Linked DNA regions of Alkalihalobacterium alkalinitrilicum. The protein of the gene in region 1 interacts with the protein of each later gene in a pairwise test. Links are inferred from orthologs where the notes say so. Each region holds a gene or a part of one and is shown on either strand. Other genes may lie near its edges. The genes, in order: BK574_RS13595 and BK574_RS25975.

The links.
Region 2: the proteins of BK574_RS13595 (region 1) and BK574_RS25975 interact in binary tests that used the Bacillus subtilis proteins (3 or more experiments, as listed by UniProt). The link is inferred for Alkalihalobacterium alkalinitrilicum from one-to-one orthologs.

The regions. Positions count from the first base shown.
Region 1 is NZ_KV917368.1:2,829,721-2,841,703, reverse strand. The notes cover bases 6,902-9,727. They hold BK574_RS13595 (post-transcriptional regulator), read left to right. Parts: upstream 6,902-8,080; coding sequence 8,081-8,374; downstream 8,375-9,727. Other genes in these bases: secD (protein translocase subunit SecD), read left to right, coding at 8,602-9,727; BK574_RS13600 (DUF368 domain-containing protein), read left to right, coding at 7,075-7,911. In the rest of the region: tRNA preQ1(34) S-adenosylmethionine ribosyltransferase-isomerase QueA, read left to right, coding at 1-557; tRNA guanosine(34) transglycosylase Tgt, read left to right, coding at 558-1,697; preprotein translocase subunit YajC, read left to right, coding at 1,738-2,001; BK574_RS13625 (TIGR04086 family membrane protein), read right to left, coding at 2,179-2,550; BK574_RS13620 (ArsB/NhaD family transporter), read left to right, coding at 2,722-4,011; BK574_RS13615 (DUF421 domain-containing protein), read left to right, coding at 4,159-4,818; BK574_RS13610 (hypothetical protein), read left to right, coding at 4,948-5,232; spoVB (stage V sporulation protein B), read right to left, coding at 5,284-6,852; more of secD, read left to right, coding at 9,728-9,903; protein translocase subunit SecF, read left to right, coding at 9,893-10,828; BK574_RS13585 (cation diffusion facilitator family transporter), read left to right, coding at 10,956-11,849; BK574_RS13580 (LapA family protein), read left to right, coding at 11,864-11,983. UniProt on the Bacillus subtilis protein: Required for post-transcription initiation control of the comE operon. Promotes the accumulation of its target comE mRNA to septal and polar sites.
Region 2 is NZ_KV917368.1:5,354,942-5,366,993, forward strand. Bases 882-3,776 are described here. They hold BK574_RS25975 (DivIVA domain-containing protein), read left to right. Parts: upstream 882-2,029; coding sequence 2,030-2,524; downstream 2,525-3,776. Other genes in these bases: BK574_RS25965 (YggT family protein), read left to right, coding at 897-1,154; BK574_RS25970 (YlmH family RNA-binding protein), read left to right, coding at 1,171-1,944; ileS (isoleucine--tRNA ligase), read left to right, coding at 3,082-3,776. In the rest of the region: BK574_RS25955 (YggS family pyridoxal phosphate-dependent enzyme), read left to right, coding at 1-405; BK574_RS25960 (cell division protein SepF), read left to right, coding at 434-877; more of ileS, read left to right, coding at 3,777-5,844; BK574_RS25985 (TraR/DksA C4-type zinc finger protein), read left to right, coding at 6,039-6,689; lspA (signal peptidase II), read left to right, coding at 6,877-7,344; BK574_RS25995 (RluA family pseudouridine synthase), read left to right, coding at 7,344-8,249; bifunctional pyr operon transcriptional regulator/uracil phosphoribosyltransferase PyrR, read left to right, coding at 8,518-9,054; BK574_RS26005 (solute carrier family 23 protein), read left to right, coding at 9,316-10,623; BK574_RS26010 (aspartate carbamoyltransferase catalytic subunit), read left to right, coding at 10,782-11,675; BK574_RS26015 (dihydroorotase), read left to right, coding at 11,675-12,052. UniProt on the Bacillus subtilis protein: May act as a pilot protein, directing MinCD to the polar septation sites or by inhibiting MinCD at the midcell site of division. Required for polar localization of the chromosome during sporulation.

The DNA.
Region 1 (11,983 bases):
GCTATCAAACCGTATTTGCTAAACATCGCGGGTCTGCCGCTGCTCCAACTGCTGGTCTTCACTTTACAGATGATTTATTAGATAAACTGCGTCAAAAAGGTGTACATATCGCTTTTATTACACTACATGTTGGCTTAGGCACGTTTCGTCCTGTTAGTGTAGATAAAATTGAAGAGCATTCAATGCATGCAGAGTTTTATCAAATGACTGAAGGAACTGCTACGCTTCTTAACAAGGTTAAAGATCGAGACGGTAAGATTATTGCAGTAGGTACGACCTCAGCACGAACGTTAGAGACCATTGCAACTCAACATGATGGAAAGTTTCAACCAGCGTCGGGTTGGACCGATATTTTTATTTACCCAGGATATACTTTCCGAGGAATTGACTCATTAATTACAAACTTTCATTTACCTAAATCAACTTTAGTTATGCTTGTATCAGCGTTAGCAGGTAAAGAAAATATACTTTCAGCATATGAACATGCTGTCCGAAATCACTATCGTTTCTTTAGTTTCGGGGATGCAATGTTTATTAGAGAAGGGGGGCAACGTTAAGTGGCTGCCGTAACATATGAATTAATAAAAACTTGTAAACAGTCTGGGGCACGTCTAGGTAAAGTTCACACCCCACATGGCGTTATAGAAACACCCATCTTTATGCCCGTAGGTACGTTAGCAACAGTTAAAACGATGAGTCCTGGAGAATTAAAGGAAATCAACGCTCAAATCATCTTAAGTAATACATACCATCTGTGGTTAAGACCAGGTCATGATATAATAAAAGAAGCAGGTGGTTTACATAAGTTTATGAATTGGGATCGACCTATTTTAACAGACTCTGGTGGATTTCAGGTCTTTAGCTTAAGTGATTTGCGTAAGATAGTAGAAGAGGGAGTTCATTTCCGTAATCATTTAAGTGGCGAAAAGCTATTCTTGAGTCCTGAGGGTGCGATGGAAATTCAAAACGCATTAGGACCAGATATTATGATGGCGTTCGATGAATGTCCCCCGTATCCTGCTGAATATGATTATATGAAAAGTTCTGTAGAACGGACGAGCCGCTGGGCAGAGCGATGTTTAAAAGCTCATCAACGCCCTGGAGATCAAGCTTTATTTGGAATTGTTCAAGGTGGAGAGTATGAAGAGCTGCGTAAACAAAGTGCAGCCGATCTCGTTTCATTAGATTTTCCAGGGTATGCTATTGGTGGTTTATCTGTAGGTGAACCAAAGGATGTTATGAATCGTGTGTTAGAGTTTACGACACCGCTTTTACCAACGAATAAGCCAAGATATTTAATGGGAGTAGGGTCACCAGACGCTTTAATTGATGGAGCAATAAGAGGGATCGACATGTTTGACTGTGTGTTACCGACACGTATAGCTAGAAATGGAACATGTATGACAAGCACAGGACGTCTTGTTGTTCGTAATGCAAAGTACGCTCGAGACTTTAGACCATTAGATGAAAACTGTGATTGTCATGTTTGTCAAAATTACAGTCGTGCGTATATTCGTCACCTGGTAAAATGTGAAGAAACGTTCGGATTTCGACTTACCTCTTATCATAATCTCTATTTCTTGTTAAAATTAATGGAACAAGTGAGACAAGCTATTCGGGATGACCGTCTTCTTGATTTCAAAGAGGAGTTTTTTGAGCAATATGGTTTCAATAAGCCAAATGCGAAAAACTTTTAATTTGTAAAAAAAGTATATTTTATAAAGGGGGGAAATGAATATGGAAATGTTAGGCACTATTTTACCATTGCTATTGATGTTTGCAATCTTCTGGTTCTTACTAATTCGTCCACAGCAAAAACGTCAGAAAGCAATTCGTGAGATGCATTCAAATCTACAAAAAGGTGATAAAATTGTCACGATTGGTGGGTTACACGGTGTCATTGATGCCATCGATGAAGATATCGTCGTTGTTCTTGTAAATGATAATCGTAAACTTACATTTGACCGTAATGCAGTTCGTGAAGTAGTAAACCCTGATTGATGTACATAAAAGAGGCTCACTCTTTTTAGTGTTGCAACCATTAATACACAAATCCGTGTATTGGGTTGTCCCTACTAAAGAGTCAGCCTCTTTTTTCGTGCTATTTAAGGACTATTATGTATAAGAAAAGCTGTCCAATGGAAGAAGGCACTAAATGGGACAGCATGTCTTATACTTTTATTTTCCTAAATTTACGCCGATAATTCCTCCGAAAACTGAAGCCACTAAATAACCACCATGATATAAGTATTGCTCCATTGTAAATCCAGAATTGTACCCTAAGTACTGTATAAAAAACGTGATTGCTGTAAATAAAAGTGCAGTACCAGCTCCTACAATCCATCCCCTCTCTTTAGCTTTAACTCCTGATATTAAACCGCCAATGAATAGCGCTACAAAAGAAATAATCATAATAAACCAAGTAAAGGATGCTTCTGTTAATGAACTTAACGATAGTATTAAAGAAATAACAAAACTAAACGCTACTGCAATGACTAAAATACTTACTAAACCATAAAGCATTGATCCAAACATTCCACGATATACCAACGAAACCTCTCCTCTCGATTCTCATTTTATAGGTTATTACAGCTTATTCAGGCTTGGCCTAACGTAGAATAAACTTTTTTAAAATTCGAGAGATTTGTTCCTTGAAAAATTAACATGAATGGGACATCCCTAACATAGGATGGTAGAAATAAGAGGGAGAGGAATGTCAGCATGGAAGTGACCTTAGCCTTTATCATATTTATTATTAGCTACATATTTATCATCAGTGAAAAAATAAATCGGGCACTAGTGGCATGTCTCGGGGGAGTTGGGATGCTGTTCGTTGGCATCCTTGATTTAGATGCGGCATTCCTACACCATATCGATTGGCATACGATCTCGTTACTTTTAGCGATGATGATATTAGTATCAATAACGAGTCAGAGTGGTTTTTTTGAATATATTGCGCTACATGTGGCAAAGTACGTAAGTGGAAGACCAATTCCACTCCTTATTTTAATTTCGTTACTAACTGCGATAGGATCTGCTTTTCTTAATAATGTAACCATGGTCTTACTAGTTGTTCCCATTATTTTAACGTTAACGAAGCTTCTTAAATTAAATGCTGTTCCGTATTTGTTATCAATTATATTGGCTTCAAATATTGGGGGTACTGCTACATTAATTGGTGACCCACCAAACTTAATGATTGGTCAAGCTGTTGAGCATTTAACGTTTAATGATTTTCTAATCCATTTAGGACCCGTTGTCTTAATCATTTTTATTGTAGTTATGTTTGGTCTCGTTTATTATTATCGAAGCGCCTTACAGGTTTCAAAAGAAGATCAGTTGAAATTAACGAAAGTAAATCCTAAAGAGTATTTAAAAGACAAAGTACTTTTAATGAAATCTTTGTCCGTACTTACACTCACTACACTAGGGTTTATTATTCAACCGCTGTTGAATGTCGATATCACAAGTATCGCAATGGGTGGAGCTCTTCTGTTAATGTTATTAACTTATGAGCAGCAAGATGTTGAAGAGGTATTTAAGTCAGTTGAATGGGTTACATTGTTCTTTTTTATTGGACTATTTATGCTTGTTGGTGGAATTAAAGAAGTTGGTTTAATTGATGAAATTGCGAAATCCATTATTTATTATACGGAAGGGGATTTACCAAAAACAGCACTTTATATTTTGTGGGGATCAGGTATTTTGTCTGGGTTTGTAGATAATATTCCCTTTGTTGCTGCAATGATACCAGTTATTCTTGAATTTCAAAGCTATGGAATGACTAATTTGGATCCGCTATGGTGGGCGCTTGCGTTAGGCGCATGTTTAGGTGGAAATGCTACATTAATTGGAGCAACGGCAAATGTTATCGTTGCAGGTCTTGCTGTAAAAGCGAAACAATCTTTTAGCTATCTTGAATTTTTGAAAGTAGGAGCCCCTGTCGCGCTTGTTTCTTTTATAATATCCACCATCTATATTTATTTTCGATATTTAATTCATTTTTATTAATAATTTTCATGGACTTGTTGCCAAAAGCTTCATCTCATTTTCTCATGGTCTCATGCGAAAACTACAAGTAAGATTACTTACGAAAAGTTCGCTATTATAGAGACTGATTTACTTATAAAGGAATGAGCTGGAAGGAGGCGCGATCACATGGACTATTCAACAATTGTTTTAAGGACGATTTTTATCTATTTCATCATTCTCTTTGTTCTCCGTTTTATGGGAAAACGAGAAATTGGTCAGTTATCAGTCCTAGATTTTGTTGTTTCCATCATGATTGCTGAGTTGGCGGTTATTTCTATAGAAAATATTCGTGTACCTATGTTAAACACGATCGTTCCAATCGTCGTCCTTTCATTAATTCAAATCATATTTGCCTTCATTTCATTAAAAAGTGAAAAACTTCGGAAACTTGTAGATGGAAAGCCATCGGTTCTCATAAATCAAGGGAAAATAGATGAAGGAGAAATGCGAAAACAACGCTATAATTTCGATGATTTATTAACTCAACTGAGACAGAATAAAGTCAGTAAACTTTCTGATGTTGAGTTTGCAATTCTTGAACCGTCTGGTAAATTATCTGTTATTGAAAAAGACAAAGATCAGCCCAACAATCGGCAATCGAGATTACCACTTCCGCTAATATTAGATGGAAAAGTGAATGAAGATCATCTCGAACAAATTGAAAAAACTCCATTATGGTTAAGACAACAATTGCGAAAACTCGGGTATCGGGATGTAAAAAAAATCTCCTATTGTGCTTTACACGATGATGATACTTTCTTTATAGATTTAAAAGATGAAAAATAATGGTACTCCCACTTACGAGTTAGGTGGGAGTTTTAATAAATAAAAGTATTCCTTCATTTTAGTACATTCGTACAAGCATTAGGCTTCTTTCTGTAATAGGATGCAGTAATGACAGAGAGGAGGCTAAAAATGACAAATTATTATCAACTATGTTGTGACCATCGCGGGAAAGTTGTAACCATTTATGATAAAGGTGGCCGTCAATTCTATGGCCGCATTGTTAATGTCGATCATCAATATGTTTATATTGAAACAAGACAACGCTCGACTTCATTAGGTGGATTTAGTTATGGTTATTACGGTGGTGGCTATTATCCATATAGATATGGGCATGGCTTCGGATATGGAATCGTTCCGGTCGCACTAGCAGCGATTGGTGGATTTATTTTAGGCAGCGCCATATTCTGGTGGTAAAATAAGTGCCAGGTACCTTTAACAATGAGTTAAGGTGCCTGGCACTTGTTGTTATGCTTTAGTAAATGGGGCTACCCACTTACCGATTACTGGAATACGAATGACTTCGTCTTTTTTAATTAGACCGAATACAATTAAAAGGATACCGTAAAATATCCCAACGATGCTAATGGAAAGTATGGTTTTCCCAAATAGTCCCATTGATAAGAATGCATGTTCATATAATAGAAAACCAATGAAGGCAGTAGCTACCATGGAGATGATTGCTTTTCCAACTTCTCTTACATGTAATGTAAAGCTAATCGTTTTTACAACAGAAGCAAAGTGTAACATTGTAACTAGTACCATTCCGATGACAATCGCTAATGCTGCTCCCATAATCCCCAGTTCAGGACGAGTGGCAAGTGCGAAAATGGCAGCTGTTTTAATGACGGCGCCAAACAAACTATTCATCATCGCTGCTTTTGCTAAATTTAACGCTTGAAGAGTAGCTTGCAAAGGCCCTTGAAAATAGAGAAATATACTAAATGGCGCCATAATCTGAAGATATACAGCAGTGGTTGGAGCATTGTACATTAATGACATAATAGGTTCTGCAAATATATAAAGAATAACAACCGATATCCCACCTGAAATGAGGGCGAGCCTTAATGCTTGATCTAAGCGGTGATTAATTAACCGATATTGTTTTTGTGCTGCAGCTTCACTGATCGCAGGTACAAGTGAAACAGATAAAGAATAAGTAATAAAAGTTGGAAGTAAGAGTAGTGGGATAACAAACCCAGCAAGTTCACCGTATTGCTTTGTGGCAACGACGGTCGCTACCCCAGCAATTGCTAAGCTTTGAGCAACAACAATTGGTTCAAAGAAAAAGGCAATGGACCCGATAAGTCTACTCCCTGTTGTAGGTAATGCAATGCTCATTAGTTCTTTAAATGTCATTTTTCCTTCACGTAAGTAATTTAAAAAACCTTTGCGAATACGCATTCTTTTTTTCATTTTAAACATGAAAAGCATGAAAATAAGGGATGCGAGTTCTCCGATTACAACTGAGATCATGGCTCCTGCAGCTGCATATTCGACTCCATACGGTAAAAAGGCACTAGTCATAACGGCTACGAGTGTAATCCGAACAACTTGTTCAATTACTTGAGAGTAGGCGGTCGGGCGCATATTTTGCCGACCTTGAAAGTAGCCTCTTAAAACACTAGACAACGCAACAATTGGAACAATCGGTGCAATAGCAATTAACGGGAGATAGGCCCGTTCATCTGTTAATAATGTTTTAGCAATGATAGGAGCAAAAGCAATCATCGCTACTGTAAAAACCCCACTTAATAAACCTGTTGAAGCTAAAGAAACGACAAGAATTCTCTTTATTTTTTTACGATCTTTTTTCGCTTCTGCTTCTGCAACTAGCTTCGATATGGCCACAGGTAACCCTAATTGGGTAATCGTAATAACAAGTAAAAGTGTCGGTACGGCCATACTATATAGGCCGACTCCTTCAGCTCCCATAATTCTAGCGACAACGATCTTATTTATAAATCCCAATATTCGAGTAATAAGTCCAGCTAATATTAAAATAACGGTACCTTGTATAAAGGTTTGTTTTGACATGGCAAGAGCCCCTACTTTCCTAATATTGATCTATGTCTTCACTAATTTATATGCAAGGAAGGTGGTCAAGCATGACAAGTTGTTATACGAAAATAAAGGGTAAAAATAAATTGACATCGAGGTTAGAAAGTGAGAAGATGACTTTTGATTTAGATTGCATCATAAAGAGAACAAGCTTTACATAACATTGAATAATATCTTTTTTGTTAAAGGGGCTTCAGTATGTTTGAGTGGAAAAATGTATTTCGCGGTATGATGATAGGATTATCTGATCTCGTTCCAGGAGTAAGTGGCGGAACAATAGCTGTTATCTTAGGGATATATGATCGTTTGATTACAGCCATTAGTGGTTTTTTTAGTCGAAAATGGAAAGAACAGCTTGGCTTTATAGTTCCGTTAGCCATCGGCGCAGTACTAGCTATTTTTCTTTTGAGTCATCTCATAAAATGGTTACTTGAATATTATCCGCAGCCGACGTACTTCTTTTTTCTTGGTTTAATTGGTGGAATCATTCCTTACTTGTTTAATAAAATAGATTACAAGAATTCATTTAGTGCAATACATTATATCGTTTTACTGATATCGGGTATTGCGATTGCTTCAACAGCCTTTTTTGTAGAAAGAGAAAGTCAAGTTCTAATTGAAACGGTAACAGTATCTACAGGAGCAGTGTTCTTTTTCTCAGGATGGATTGCAAGTATGGCGATGTTACTACCTGGGATTAGTGGGTCGTTTGTTCTGTTACTAATCGGTGTTTATCATTCTGTCATTCATGCCGTAGCGGAATTAAACTTTGCGGTTATATTACTTGTAGGCGCTGGAGTAGGCGTCGGATTAATCGTAAGTAGCAAAATCATTCGCTTTTTACTTAAAACAATTCCTGTCTTAACGTATGCATTTATTATTGGTATGGTCATAGGCTCTGTCGTTGTTATTTTTCCTGGAATTGAAAATAATATCGTATTACTTGTTTTAAGTATCCTAACGTTTATCGTAGGTTTCTTTGTAGCTACATTCTTTGGAAGAATGGAACTTAGTCAAAATGAAAAACCGTCCTAAAATGGGCGGTTTTTTTTCTAGAGTTTTTATTTCTAAGAGGAATAAAAAGATAAAGAATGATATGGACTATCGTCATCCTTCGAGAGTAATCTTGTTTTTCTAATACTAATAGTTTTTTAACTTGGAAAAGGTTTATAATGGAAAGAAAGGGGAAGGAGTGTTGGATAAAATGATACAACAATTTGATGTTTGGAAAGAGGATGTATTACCAGCTCTACAAAGTAAAGTCGAAGAATTTCATATGTTAGATTATCACCAAGCAACGCTTGAACATATATGGAATAGTGTGATTTACAAGTTACGGAAAAAGAAGAACTATATCCATTTGCATGAGTTTGTTAATGTAATCTTAACGTTACGTGCCCCAGAGTATATGAATTGGTTAACAGTTGAAAATTATAACGCTACGGACTGGTTTGCTAATGAAGGAGTAATAGAAGGAATCGTTGGCGAGAATAACTAAACGTTCTAAATAGAGGAGTATTTTGAAGGAAAGCTCTTTCGTAGCTCAAATTGTGAATATCGTTGGGAAAAGGTAAAAAAATTTCACAGTCTCGGTTAATCGGTCGTATTTTTGCTGCGGATTGAACGTTATCATAGTAGTAAATTGACATGGAAAAAGTTTCATCGCTATAATTGAACTATTGCTTATTTATGGACGTTGTATTAGTTAAGGAGGAAATTCGTACTATGGTGAAAAAAGGTCGTATTTTTGCTTTTTTTCTCATTGTAATTATTCTTGGTGGTTTAATAAGTACGACCATTACGGGAATTGCAAAGGAAATTAAGTTAGGTTTGGATCTTCAAGGTGGGTTTGAAATCCTGTATCAAGTAAAACCTGCTAATGAAGGAGATATTATTAATGAAGAAGCGCTAAACGCAACAGTAAGTGCCCTAAATCAACGGGTTAACGTTTTAGGCGTCTCTGAACCATACATAACGATTGAAGGAGAGGACCGAGTTCGGGTTCAGCTAGCTGGTGTAGAAGACCAGCAAACCGCAAGAGATTTACTTGCTACTGAGGCTCAGTTAACGTTCCGTGATGTCGATGATGTCGTTAAACTCGATGGAGCCGATCTTCAAGAAGGTGGCGCAAGAGTAACATTTAATGAAGCGAATCAACCCGAAGTTGCAGTTACACTTAAAGATGCGAATCTCTTTGGTGATGTAACGCGTGAAATCCTAGATCGAATGCCTCAAGGTGAAAACCTTTTAGTCATTTGGCTAGATTATGAAGAGGGAGATAGCTTTTTTGAGGAAGCGCAAAAAGAAGCACCAAAATTTTTATCAGCACCAACAGTAAGACAAGTATTAAATACAACAAATGTCGTTATCCAAGGAAGCTTTACAATTGAAGAAGCGACATTTTTAGCTGAAGTATTAAATGCTGGAGCACTTCCTGTTCAGCTAGAAGAGATTTATTCTAATTCTGTCGGTGCTTCGCTCGGTGAACAGGCGATGAAAAATACAATTTTTGCTGGATTTATTGGGGTTGCGCTTATTTTCCTATATATGTTAATTTTTTACCGTTTTATGGGGACAATTGCAGTTATTACATTATCGGTATACATTTTCCTTGTATTAGTGATATTTAACTGGATGAATGCGGTGTTAACGTTACCAGGAATTGCTGCCCTTATTCTCGGTGTCGGAATGGCGGTAGATGCCAATATTATCACCTATGAACGGATAAAAGAAGAAATACGTTCAGGTAAGTCCATAATGTCTGCATTTAAAGCTGGAAGCCGACGTTCACTATCAACGATTTTAGATGCGAATATTACAACAATCTTAGCGGCGAGTGTTCTTTTCTATTATGGTACAAGCTCTGTTCAAGGGTTTGCGATCATGTTAATTGTCAGCATTTTAACGAGTTTCATTACAGCAGTCTATGGTTCTAGATTATTATTAGGACTATGGGTTAATAGCCGCATTTTTAATAAAAAGCCTCGTTTCTTTGGTGTAAAGGAGAGTGAGATTAGTGAGCTTTAATTTCCATGACCGAACGATTGACTTTGTAAAGCACCGTAAGAAGTTTTTCATCTTTTCTTTGGTCGCGGCTCTCATCGGGGTAATCTTACTTTCAACAGTTGGTCTTAACCTTGGAATTGATTTTGAAAGTGGCTCAAGAGTTGAAGTGTCCACAAATGAAACAGTAACACCAGAACAAATTCTTGCTGATTTTGCTAGTATTGGAGAGGGATATACACCTGATGATATTACGATGGCTGGAGAGCAAAATGATCTCGTTCATGCACGTTTCATCGGGGTACTTGACGCCAATGAAATTGCTGAAATTCAAATATTTTTCAACGAAAAGTATGGAGCAGAACCAAATGTAAGTACCGTTTCGCCAATGGTTGGTGAAGAATTGGCACGAAATGCTTTAATCTCAGTATTTATTGCATCGATTGGAATTGTTATTTACGTTGCGATCCGTTTCGAATGGTTATATGGTGTCGCGGCTGTTGTTGCGCTATTTCATGATGCATTCTTTATTATCGCGGTATTTAGTGTCGTACAGTTCGAAGTTAACGTTCCATTTATTGCGGCAGTCCTAACAATAGTCGGTTATTCCATCAATGATACGATCGTTACCTTTGACCGAATTCGTGAAAACATGAAAAATGCGAAACGTATAAAATCATACGATGATCTCGCGCATATCGTGAATGTCAGTTTAACGCAAACGTTAGCGAGATCAATCAATACAGTAATGACGGTTGTTTTAGCAGCTGCTGCTATTTTTATATTTGGTGGTGAAGCCATTCGTTCCTTTGCATTTGCTTTAGTTGTTGGATTAGTCGCAGGAACTTACTCTTCAATTTTCTTAGCGGCCCAGTTATGGCTTGTATGGAAAACTAAACAACTAGAACGAAAAAAATTCAAAAGTCAGCCGAAAGCAGATGAAGTTTAAATACATAAGGTCATGGTGCATACCATGGCCTTTTTGTTGGTATAATTTACTTATGTGCATTTTTTGCAATCACTAGGAAGTTCTAAGTATTATTGGATGCTAATACGATATAGGAGAAGGTGAAAGTATGGATGAAGATATTCGCTATCAAAAGGTTAAGATGGGCGCATGGGTTGGAATTATCGGCAATATCGTGTTAGCCGTTCTTAAAGGTGTTATCGGTTTTATCGCAAACAGCCGTGCTTTAATTGCAGATGCTGTTCACTCTGCTTCTGATGTCGTAGGTTCTGTCGCAGTATTGATTGGGGTTAGGGCTGCTAAAATGCCCCCTGACCGCGACCACCCATACGGACATGGAAAAGCAGAATCGATTGCGGCCATTATTGTGGCAGTACTTCTTTTGCTTGTAGGGGTTGAAATTGCTATTGATGCCTTTAAGGCTTTTTTTGAGCCGGTAGTTGTTCCAAAGGTGATAGCTATATATGCTGTTATTTTTTCGATCATTGTGAAGGAAATCATGTTTCGATATAAGTATCATTTGGGTAAAAAGTATAGAAGTGAAGCGTTAATGACAGATGCGTGGCATCACCGTTCTGACGTTTTTTCTTCAATTGCAGCTTTGCTTGGGATTGGTGGGTCTATATTAGGAGGGGCAATTGGTATTCCATGGCTCGTATATGGCGACCCGGTGGCAGGGTTATTTGTTTCAATATTAATTGTAAAGATGGCATGGAAGTTAGGGAGTCAATCGATTCATAATACACTAGATCATGTCCTTCATGATGAAGATACTGTTGAGATGAAAGAGGCAGTTGCATCGGTCGAAGGCGTATTAAATGTTGATGAATTTCTAGCAAGAGAACACGGTCACTATGTTATCATTGATTTAAAGATTGCCGTTAACCCTGAAATATCGGTGAAAGACGGGCATGCGATCGGCAAAGCTGTAAAGAGGAAGCTCATTGAAATCGACCATGTTCACGATGTATTGGTACATATTAACCCATATGAAAAAAAGTGAGGAGGTGTCCGTAGGTGCGAGGGCAATGGGGATTAATTTTAGGCATTATAGCTGCTCTTGTTATTGCTATCTTTGCGGTTATCAACGTAGATGCTGTGCGGGTCAATTATTTATTCGGCACGGCGGAATGGCCG
Region 2 (12,052 bases), 2.5 Mb from region 1 along the record:
AAAATTCACTACCTTCATTCTCTTGATCGGTTAGCGTTAGCAGAAGAAATTCAAAAAAGATGGAGTAAATCAGAACCATTAAAATGTTTTGTTCAAGTAAATGTTTCGGGAGAAGAATCAAAATCAGGTCTTAATCCTAAAGAAGCCATCACATTTGTAAAAAATCTTGAACAATATCCAGCAATTGAAGTGGTGGGCCTTATGACAATGGCACCATTTGTAGAGGACCCAGAAGAAACACGACCTGTATTCAAGCAACTTCGATTATTACAACAAGATGTACAAGCCCTAGCACTTCAACATGCACCATGTGAAGAACTTTCGATGGGAATGTCCAATGATTACATAGTTGCAGTAGAAGAAGGAGCTACTTTTTTACGCATCGGCTCTTCGCTTGTCGGTTAGAAAAGTTGAGATTTAAGGAGGATTTGAAATGGGGATGAAATCGAGATTCAAACGATTTTTTGAACTAGAAGAAGATACGCAAGAATACGAGTCCTACAGTGAAGAAGTGGCAGCAAGTCAGGAGGAAGTGCCTCAATATCGAAGAGGTGATAAACAGTCCAAAAGTCAAAATATCGTGAGCTTACAAAGTGTCCAAAAGGCTGCCAAAGTGATACTAATTGAACCTAGAACGTATGATGAAGTTCAAGACATAGCAGATCATTTAAAAAATCGTAAAGCTGTAATTATTAATTTACAGCGAATTTCAAATGACCAAGGAAAACGGGTTGTCGATTTTTTAAGCGGAACGGTGTATGCTATAGGGGGAGACATTCAAAAACTTGGTATGCAAATATTCCTATGTACTCCAGACAATGTGGACGTTTCCGGTTCAATTACAGAAATGATCCAAGAAAGATTTGAACAACGTTAGAATGGTGGTGGATTAGTTAATGCAAGGAATTGGAGCTTTACTAAATTTGGCAATCATGGTTTATTCTTATATGATAATCGCTTATATTTTAATGTCATGGTTTCCTAATGCGAGAGAGTCATCGATCGGTCAGTTTTTAGGTTCAGTCGTCGAGCCATACTTAGCACCGTTTAGAAAATTTATTCCTCCATTAGGGATGATTGATATTTCCCCAATTGTAGCTATTTTTGCTTTATCATTTGCACGATATGGGGTTGCTGCGTTATTTGGAATGTAAGTGGTGTTAGAGTAGCATGAGTATTTATCAGCACTTTCGTATTGAAGAACGAATATTTGTAGATCAAGTGTTAGATTGGAAGCAAGACGTTATTGTTCAATATACTTATAAATTAACTGATTTTCTTGATCCGCGGGAGCAAGATATTTTAAAGACTATTATTGGTAAGGATGAAGAAATTAGCCTCTCCTTTTGGGGAGGCGCTTCTAGTACTGAACGAAAACGTGCTATGCTGTTTCCTTCTTATTTTGAACTGGCTAAAAATGACTTTCAGATTCAAGCGTTTGAACTACGTTATCCAAGAAAATTTATAACATTAGAACATCGAGACATTCTTGGTTCAATAATGGGTTTAGGTATGAAACGTGAAAAATTTGGTGATATTCTTATAACAGATGAAGTTATTCAAGTATTAGTTGCAAATGAAGTTGCTAGCTTTATTGAATTAAATCTACAAAAAGTTGGACAAGCTAAAGTTAAAATTGTACCTATTAATGAAGAAGATATTATAGAAAACGTTGAAGAGTGGACAGAAGAGTCAACCACTATTTCTTCCTTGCGTTTAGATACACTTCTTTCAGCCATATATAATATTTCACGAACTAAATCTTCTCTTTATATTGACAGAGGACTAGTTAAGGTTAATTGGAAAACGATTGAAGACGGTGCTTTCCAAGTTCAAGAAGGAGATTATTTATCTGTAAGAAATTTTGGGAGAAGTAAATTATTATCGATTGCTGGCTCTACAAAAAAAGGTAAAATCCGCATCGTTTTTGGAAGAAAAAAATAAATTAATAATAGAAAAAGAAGGAAAAGTGCTTTTCCTGTCGAATAAATATTAAGAATTATTACGACTAGATTTGGAGGTGGAGTTCGTGCCTTTAACACCGCTTGATATCCATAATAAAGAGTTTACTCGCGGATTCCGTGGTTACGATGAAGATGAGGTTAATGAGTTTCTTGACCAAATCATAAAAGACTACGAAGCTGTACTACGGGAAAAGAAGGAAATGTTTGAGCGAGTTCAAGACCTTGATGGGAAACTAGAGCATTTTAATAAAATTGAAGAAACATTAAATAAATCAATTTTAGTTGCCCAAGAATCCGCTGAAGAGGTTCGTCGCAGTGCTCAAAAAGAAGCACAGTTAATTGTTAAGGAAGCAGAAAAAAATGCTGATCGAATTATTAATGATGCCTTGACGAAATCAAGGAAAATAATGATGGAAATTGAAGAGTTAAAGAAACAAGCATCTGTATATCGTATTCGGTTTAAAATGCTTGTTGAAGCCCAATTGGAAATGCTCCAAACAGAAGATTGGGACGACTTAACAAAGGTGGATAACTCGTTAGAAAAAGAAACGGTAGAATAACCGTTTTCTTGACGAGTAAATGAATTTATTTTAAACTTTAAGAAAGTTTGACTACTTTTGATGAGAATGAAAAAACGGTATCATTTTCAACTGACCGTACGTTTTCTCATCGTTTACTAAAATTAAAAATATTGTACAAAACTATGATAGGGAGAGTACTTTATCATACTTCAATGTAGCGAGTCGGGGATGGTGAAAGCCTGATATTGAAGTGGTATGGGAAGATCACCCTTGAGTTCTATACCGAACGGTAATTCAAGTAGGCTATAGCGATTCATTCACGATACGAATGATGAGTGAGTAATAACATTTGATGTTTTTATTCAATAGGGTGGTACCACGGGTAACCTTCTCGTCCCTATAAGACGAGAAGGTTTTTTGCTGTCTTCTAGCTTCCCTTTAGCCCAAAGCGACTTCACTCACCTCCTACGATAAGTCAACATCGCATCGTCTACCCTGCGTGTTTCCTTTATCTTACCTGGAGGCTTTAGTCCATATATGGTGCTATCGGTTTGATATTGTTTTACTTGTTTACATAATAATTAGGAGGAACAAACATGGAGTATAAAGATACATTACTAATGCCTAAAACGGAGTTTCCAATGCGTGGAAACTTGCCAAATCGTGAACCAGAAATGCAAAAAAAATGGGATGAAATGAATATCTATGAAAAAGTTCAAAAACGTACAGAAGGGCGCCCATTATTTGTCCTTCATGATGGACCACCATATGCGAACGGTGATATCCATATGGGACATGCTTTAAATAAGGTATTAAAAGATATGATTGTTCGTTACAAATCAATGAGCGGGTATCATGCACCGTATGTTCCAGGTTGGGATACTCACGGCCTTCCAATTGAAACGGCACTAACAAAAAATAAAAAAGTAAAACGTAAAGAAATGACGGTCGCTGACTTTAGGAAACTTTGTGAAGAGTACGCTCTTGAGCAAATTGATCGTCAACGGGAACAATTTAAACGACTAGGTGTTCGGGGAGATTGGGAAAATCCCTATATTACGTTAAACAAAGAGTATGAGGCTCAACAAATAAAAGTTTTTGGGGATATGGCAAAAAAAGGTTATATCTATAAAGGTTTAAAGCCAGTGTATTGGTCTCCTTCTTCAGAGTCTGCATTGGCAGAAGCTGAGATCGAGTATCATGATAAGCGGTCTCCTTCAATTTATGTTGCATTTCCTATTAAAGATGGTAAAGGCTTATTAGAAGGTGATGAAAAAATTGTCATCTGGACGACAACACCTTGGACAATACCAGCAAATCTTGGTATTACCGTTCATCCTGACCTTGATTATAGCGTTGTACAAGTCGAGCAAGATAAGTTTGTCGTGGCTTCTGGATTACTTGAAACATTGGTAAAAGAATTAGACTGGGAACACTACGATGTAGTGAAAACATTTAAAGGTGAGCAATTAGAATTTGTCGTTGCAAAACATCCAATATATGATCGTGATTCACTCGTGATGTGTGGTGATCATGTTACGCTTGATGCAGGAACAGGTTGTGTACATACGGCACCTGGCCACGGGGAAGATGACTATATCGTCGGACAAAAATATAATTTAGACGTATTATGTCCTGTGGATGATAAAGGTGTAATGACAAGTGAGGCAGAAGGGTTTGAAGGTGTTTTTTACGATGAAGCGAATAAACCAATTACTGAAAAATTAACAGAAGTAGGTGCTCTTTTAAAGCTTTCGTTTATTACGCATTCGTACCCACACGACTGGAGAACGAAAAAGCCAGTAATTTTTAGAGCAACGGCGCAATGGTTTGCCTCAATCAAAGATTTCCGAGAAGAATTGCTTCAAGCGATTAATGAAGTAGAATGGATTCCAACATGGGGTGAAACACGTTTATATAACATGGTCCGTGACCGAGGTGATTGGTGTATTTCCCGACAGCGTGCATGGGGCGTTCCGATTCCCATTTTTTACGGCGAAGACGGAGAACCAATCATTACCGATGAGACTATTGATCATGTTTCGACTTTGTTTAGAGAGCATGGATCGAATATTTGGTTTGAATGGGAGACTGAGCAACTTCTACCTGAAGGTTTCACTTCTTCTCATAGTCCAAACGGCAAGTTTACTCGTGAAATGGATATTATGGATGTGTGGTTTGATTCTGGTTCATCCCACCAAGCAGTACTTGTAGAACGAGATGACTTACAACGTCCTGCAGACTTATACCTTGAAGGGTCAGATCAATATCGTGGTTGGTTTAATTCTTCGTTATCAACAAGTGTAGCCGTTTCTGGAAAAGCTCCATATAAAGGAGTTTTAAGTCACGGGTTTGCTTTAGATGGTGAAGGACGTAAGATGAGTAAATCTTTAGGAAATGTCGTTGTTCCGAATGATGTGATGAAACAATTAGGTGCAGACATCCTTCGCTTATGGGTTGCATCTGTTGACTATCAAGCAGATGTCCGTGTATCTGATAATATTTTAAAACAAGTTTCTGAAGTATACAGAAAAATCAGAAACACGTTCCGTTTCCTTTTAGGTAACTTGAATGGATTTAATCCAGAGACAGATTCTGTATCAATTGAAGACTTACCTGAACTCGATAAATATATGCTTGTAAAATTACATGATGTAATTGGTAAAGTGAATAAAGGATATGAACAGTATCAGTTCTCAAATGTTTATCATGCATTAAATAACTTCTGTACCGTTGAGTTAAGTTCTTTCTATATGGATGTGGCAAAAGATACATTATATATTGATGCACCGAATAGTCATGCTCGTCGTTCTATTCAAACCGTAATGTATGAAACAGTAGTTGCACTAGCCAAGCTTGTTTCTCCAATCTTATCTCATACTGCAGATGAAGTTTGGCCACACATTCCTGGTGTAGAAGGGGAGAATGTTCAACTAACAGATCTGCCTAAACCAGAAACATTTACAAATGTTGAAGAGCTTGTTCAAAAGTGGGATCGTATCATGAATGTTCGTAATGATGTTTTAAAAGCATTAGAAAATGCAAGAAACGAAAAGAAAATTGGAAAATCATTAACAGCACAAATTGTTTTATATCCAACAAACCATTTGAAGGAAACATTTGAAAATGTAGATTTACAAAAATTGTTTATCGTTTCTCAAGCCGTAATTGGCGGTGACAAAGAAGCGGCTCCTGCATTTGCCGATGTTTATGATGATCTTGCTATTGTCGTTGATAAAGCTGAAGGAGAGACGTGTGAACGTTGCTGGGTGGTTACGAAAACGGTTGGAGAAAATGAAAAACATCCAACATTATGTACTTCTTGCGCAACAATCGTTACAGAAAATTACAATGGATAATTAAATTCAGGTTGTTCCATACAAAAGTGTCAAACAACTCCATTTTTAAATGGTAAGTTTAACACTTTATGGAGCAACCTCTTCTTTATTTTACAGACATAACAAATGTTGTTTCGGCTAACAACAATCATTCTGGTCAAACTAAAGAGGTACATGTTCATCGTAAAAGGGCTTGTACAAAAAGGGGGAGAAGAATGGGACAATATGATCAATTGAGAAGAGAACTTGAACAACGTCAAGCTAACTTAAAGGAAAGAGTGAAAGAAGCCGATTATTATGGTTTAGCAGTTACATCAAGCTTCTCAACAGGAGAGTTGTCACAGTATGATAATCACCCAGCTGATACTGCTACTGACTTATATGAACGTGAAAAAGACATTGCCATTTACGAAAAATTGGAAAAGGAATTGGAAGATGTCGAATATGCGTTAAATAAAATGGATAATGGTTCATATGGAGTTTGTGAAGTAACGGGTCAACAAATCCCTTATGATCGTTTAGAAGCTAACCCAACTGCAAGGACTGTTGTTGAACATTCAAATGGTCAATTGGCACAGCATCGTCCAGTAGAAGAAGATGTGCTAGGTAATTTTGAAAAGTATAATTTTGACAATCGGGATGACGAAACTGAATTTGACGCTGAGGACGCTTATCAATCGGTTGCATCTTTTAATGAAAACAGTATGGTTTTTGAAGATTCTTCATTAGATCGTACAGGGGAGTTAGTTGGTTATGTAGAGGAATTAGAAGCATTTGCTTCTACTGATATTTATGGTTATCAAGGTGATGATTCCGTCGAATTCCAAAGAAACATTCATTATGATCAATATCTAAACGAAAAATAATTTACAATAAGTGAAGCTGACTATTGTCGAAGTGGCTAAAACACCATGTGAATTGTTGACACTTCGAGTCAGCCTCACATGGTGAATAATAAAAATAAGTCATAGTTGAACAAGTAGAAAAAGACACTTTCATCATTTTATGCTAAAATGCTAACGTATGCATAATGAGATGGAGGAAATGATTTTGATTTGGTTATATTATGTTATTGCACTAGTAATTATCTTGTTAGACCAATGGACGAAATGGATCGTTGTACAATCGATGGAAATAGGTGAACGAATTTCACTTATTGAAAATTTCCTTTATTTTACATCCCATCGTAACCAAGGAGCGGCCTTTGGAATTCTCCAAGGACAAATGTGGTTTTTCTATATTATTACAGTTATCGTCGTTGGTTTCATCGTGTATTATATTCAAAAAGAAGCTAAGAGCAGTTGGTTGCTCGGGATTTCTTTAGGGTTGATATTAGGTGGTGCCATTGGTAATTTTATCGATAGGGTTTTTCGTGGCGAAGTTGTAGACTTTATTGATACATTTATTTTTACATACAATTTCCCTATTTTTAATGTAGCTGATTCTGCCCTATGTGTTGGTGTAGCATTGATTTTCATTAAAATAATAAACGACGAAAGACTAGCAAAGGGGAAAAAATGATGGAGCAATTTGAATTTAAGATTTCCGAAGAACAAGCAAATGAACGAATTGATAAACTAATGACCACTTTTCACCCTGATTGGTCACGAACACAAATTCAGCAATGGATTAAAGAAGGAAATATTACCGTTAATGGTGAGACCGTAAAGACCAATTATAAGGCCCAATTTAATGACAAATTGGAATTAGAAATTCCAGAACCTGAACTTTTAGAAGTGGAACCAGAACCGATTGATTTAGAGATCGTATATGAAGATGAGGATGTAATTGTTGTGAATAAACCACGTGGGATGGTTGTTCATCCTGCACCTGGGCATTCTTCAGGTACTTTAGTAAATGGTTTGATGTATCATTGTAAAGATTTATCAGGCATTAACGGTGTTATTCGTCCAGGTATTGTTCATCGAATTGATAAAGATACATCAGGTTTATTAATGGTAGCTAAAAACGATCGGGCACATGAGTCATTAGTTAACCAATTAAAAGCTAAAACTACAAAGAGAGTATATAAAGCGATTGCTCATGGTGTGATTTCACATGATGTGGGTACAATTGAAGCGCCGATTGGTCGTGACAAAAAAGATCGTCAAAGCATGACAGTAACTGAAGATGGTCGTGATGCTGTTACCCACTTTACAGTTCTTGAGCGGTTCGACAACTATACTTACGTTCAATGTGAACTTGAAACAGGAAGAACACATCAAATCCGTGTTCATATGAAATATATTGGTTTTCCAATAGCGGGTGATCCGAAATACGGTCCAAAAAAAACATTGAATATTGAAGGGCAAGCTCTTCATGCAGCTGTTTTAGGATTTGAACATCCACGGACAAAAGAAAACCTTTTATTTGAAGCACCCCTTCCACAAGAAATGGTAACCTTACTTGAAGAGTTACGACAATAAGATGTAAGAATTGTTTTAATTTTTGTAATACTAAAAAACAGATTGACTTTATTGTCGAACAGTGGAATAATAACGATAACAAGTAAATAGATCCTTTAACTACAGTCCCGTGAGGCTGAGAAGGAAGCGGAATGAAGTAAATTTATGGGCGAAGTATGTCCTTTTACTAAGAAACCACTAAACCTCTCATCAAAACGGTGAGAGGTTTTTTGTTTATACGAACCGCTTTCGCGTGAGGACAGTAACAAAAAAAGTGGAGGTGTTAATTTTGGCTAGAGTCATTCTTGACGATCAAGCAATTCGAAGAGCAACAACTCGGATAGCTCATGAAATCATTGAACGAAATAAAGGGATTGAAAATTGTATTCTTGTCGGAATAAAAACACGTGGCATTTACGTAGCTAAACGTTTAGCAGAACGGATTGAACAAATTGAAGGAGAAAAAATTCCAGTAGGTGAAGTTGATATTACTCTTTACCGAGATGATTTAACCGTGAAAACCGAAGACCAAGATCCGCTTTTAAAAGGATCCAACGTTCCTACAGACATTACGGACCAGAAGGTAATCTTAATTGATGATGTGCTTTACACTGGGCGAACTGTTAGAGCAGCTTTAGATGCCTTAATGGACTTAGGAAGACCTTCACAAATTCAACTAGCTGTCTTAATCGATAGAGGGCACCGAGAATTACCTATTCGACCTGATTATGTTGGTAAAAATGTACCAACTTCAAAAAGTGAAATTATTGCTGCTAAGCTTAAAGAAGTAGATGAAATTGATGAAGTAAGTATAATTCAACAATAAGGAACTAAATAAAGTAATACTCTTTAATTCGGTCCTGTGAGGCTGACAAGAGACAATTATGCAGTATCGACAGGATTACACTGTTCCTTCTGCGTACACTTGCCTCTTTGTCATCCTAAAGACGAAGAGGTTTTTATTTTTTGTAGAAATAATAAAAAATAGGTCTTCTTCAAAAGGTTGGTCAATACATCTATTAATAATGAATAAGATTCATTTTACAACAAACGCTTACTAACAACAGACATTAAGGGAGGAAAAGGAATGTCACATCAAAAAGAGATTGGTATTCAAGAGGTGCCACGTTTTGATAAATGGTTAACCTTTAGTATTCAGCATTTATTTGCGATGTTCGGTGCAACAATATTAGTGCCATATTTAGTTGATTTAAGTCCAGCAGTTGCTTTATTTTCAAGTGGATTAGGGACATTGGCTTACTTATTAATAACAAGAGGACAAATTCCAGCATACTTAGGTTCCTCATTTGCGTTTATCGCACCGATTATAGCGGCGACAACAATCGGTGGGCCAGAAGGTGCAATGATCGGTAGTTTTCTAGCAGGAATTATTTACGGGATCGTAGCGCTTTTAATTAAAGCAAGTGGGGTAGGTTGGCTTTTGAAAATTTTACCCCCTATTGTCGTAGGTCCTGTTATTATGGTTATCGGTCTTGGATTGGCAGGTGTTGCGATTGACATGGCGATGAACGTACCAGGTACGGGACAATATAGTGGTACATTGTTCTCCGTGGCGATTGTCACATTAGGTATTACTGTTTTATCAGCATTTTTCTTGAAAGGGTTCTTCGGACTTATCCCATTTCTATTTGGTATTATTGGTGGGTATATATATGCCTACATTATGGGAGTTATAGATTTCACCCCAGTAAGAGATGCGGCAATATTCGCAGTTCCAGACTTTATCGTTCCTTTTGTAACGTATACACCGAGTTTTAATTGGCATATTGCTGCAATTATGGTTCCAATAGCGGTAGTAACAATTTCAGAACATATTGGAGACCAGATGGTTCTTAGTAAGGTTGTAGGGAAAAACTTTATAAAAAAACCAGGTTTACATCGCTCTCTATTAGGGGATGGAGTTGCAACGATGATTGCTTCTGTCTTAGGTGGACCACCAAATACAACGTACGGTGAAAATATTGGTGTGCTAGCTATTACACGAGTATTTAGTGTATTTGTGATAGGTGGTGCCGCAGTACTGGCAATGACACTGGCGTTCTTTGGAAAGTTTGCAGCTTTAATTCAAACGATCCCAACAGCGGTAATGGGGGGAGTATCAATCCTTCTCTTTGGGGTTATCGCATCATCAGGTTTGCGTATGTTAATCGAAAATGGCATAAACATGGGGTTAAAGCGCAACTTAATTATATCTTCCACTATTCTAGTTATCGGGATTGGAGGAGCTTTCATCCAAGTATCGGATGAAATTCAAATCGCAGGTATGGCATTAGCAACCATTATCGGGATTGTTCTTCACTTAGTCTTACCAAATAAAGAGGAGAGTTACGGTACGAAATCGATGTTTGAAGATGATCAAAAAGTAAATCAATAATACAACCTTTAATACAAGTCCTGTGAGGCTTTGAAGGGGGTTAGAAGATCGCTAGTAGTTGTGATTTCAACTGCTCTCTTCCAAGCACCCTTTTGCAAAAAAAGGGTGCTTTTTTCTAGGTAGATAAAAATGTAGTGAAAATCATAGAGAGGAAGATGATGATGCACGTATTAACGATGCCATTACTTGAAACGAATGAAATTCATCAAATTTTGCATGAAGCTCAAGCATTTTTAAATGGTGAACGATGGATACCAAACCGAGAAACATTTGTAACCAATCTTTTCTTTGAGCCTAGTACGCGAACGAAATTTAGTTTCGAGGTAGCTGAAAAAAAATTAGGTCTTCAAGTTTTGAATTTTGAAGCCCAAACTTCAAGCGTTACCAAAGGGGAAACTTTGTATGATACAGTAAAAACGCTTGAAGCTATTGGGACAAATATAGTGGTTATCCGCCATCAGCAAGATCATTACTTTGATGACCTGGTTGGGAAAATATCAATTCCCATCATAAATGGTGGAGATGGTTGCGGACATCATCCTACTCAATCTTTACTTGATTTATTAACAATAAAGCAAGAGTTTGGCACATTTGAGGGTTTAAAGGTCGTCATAGTAGGTGATATTAGGCACAGTCGAGTTGCTCGATCGAATGCAGAAGTACTTCATCGATTAGGTGCTAGCGTTTGGTTTTCAGGGCCGCGTTCATGGATTGACGAGTCAATCCCATATGGAAACTTTATTGATATTGATGATGCTGTAGAAATGGCAGATGTCATGATGATGTTACGGATCCAGCATGAACGTCACGCCGTAAAAATGGTGACTACAAAAAGTGACTACCATCAACAATATGGTTTAACAATAGAAAGAGAACAACGAATGAAAAATGATAGTATTATTATGCACCCTGCGCCAATCAACCGTGATGTTGAAATCGCAAGTGAACTTGTTGAATGTCCACGCTCAAGAATTTTTAAACAAATGACAAATGGAGTTGCCGTAAGGATGGCAGTTTTGAAACGTGCAATTGAAAAGGGAGGGCTTAAATAATGAAAACATTAATTAAAAACGGGAAGCTTCTTAATGAGTCTGGTGAACTTTATAATGGTGATGTCTTATTAGAGGATCAGAAAATTATACAAATTGGTAGTGATATAGATGGACAAGCAGATGAAGTGATCGATGTTAATGGAAACCTAGTTATTCCAGGAATGATTGACTTACATGTCCATTTAAGAGAGCCTGGTGGAGAACATAAAGAAACGATCGAAACGGGGACTTTAGCTGCTGCCAAAGGTGGATTTACAACAATTGCTCCCATGCCAAATACACGTCCAGTACCTGATACGAAAGAACAATTAGACTGGCTTCAAAACAGAATTAAGGAAACAGCACATGTTAGAGTACTACCTTATGCTTCCATTACA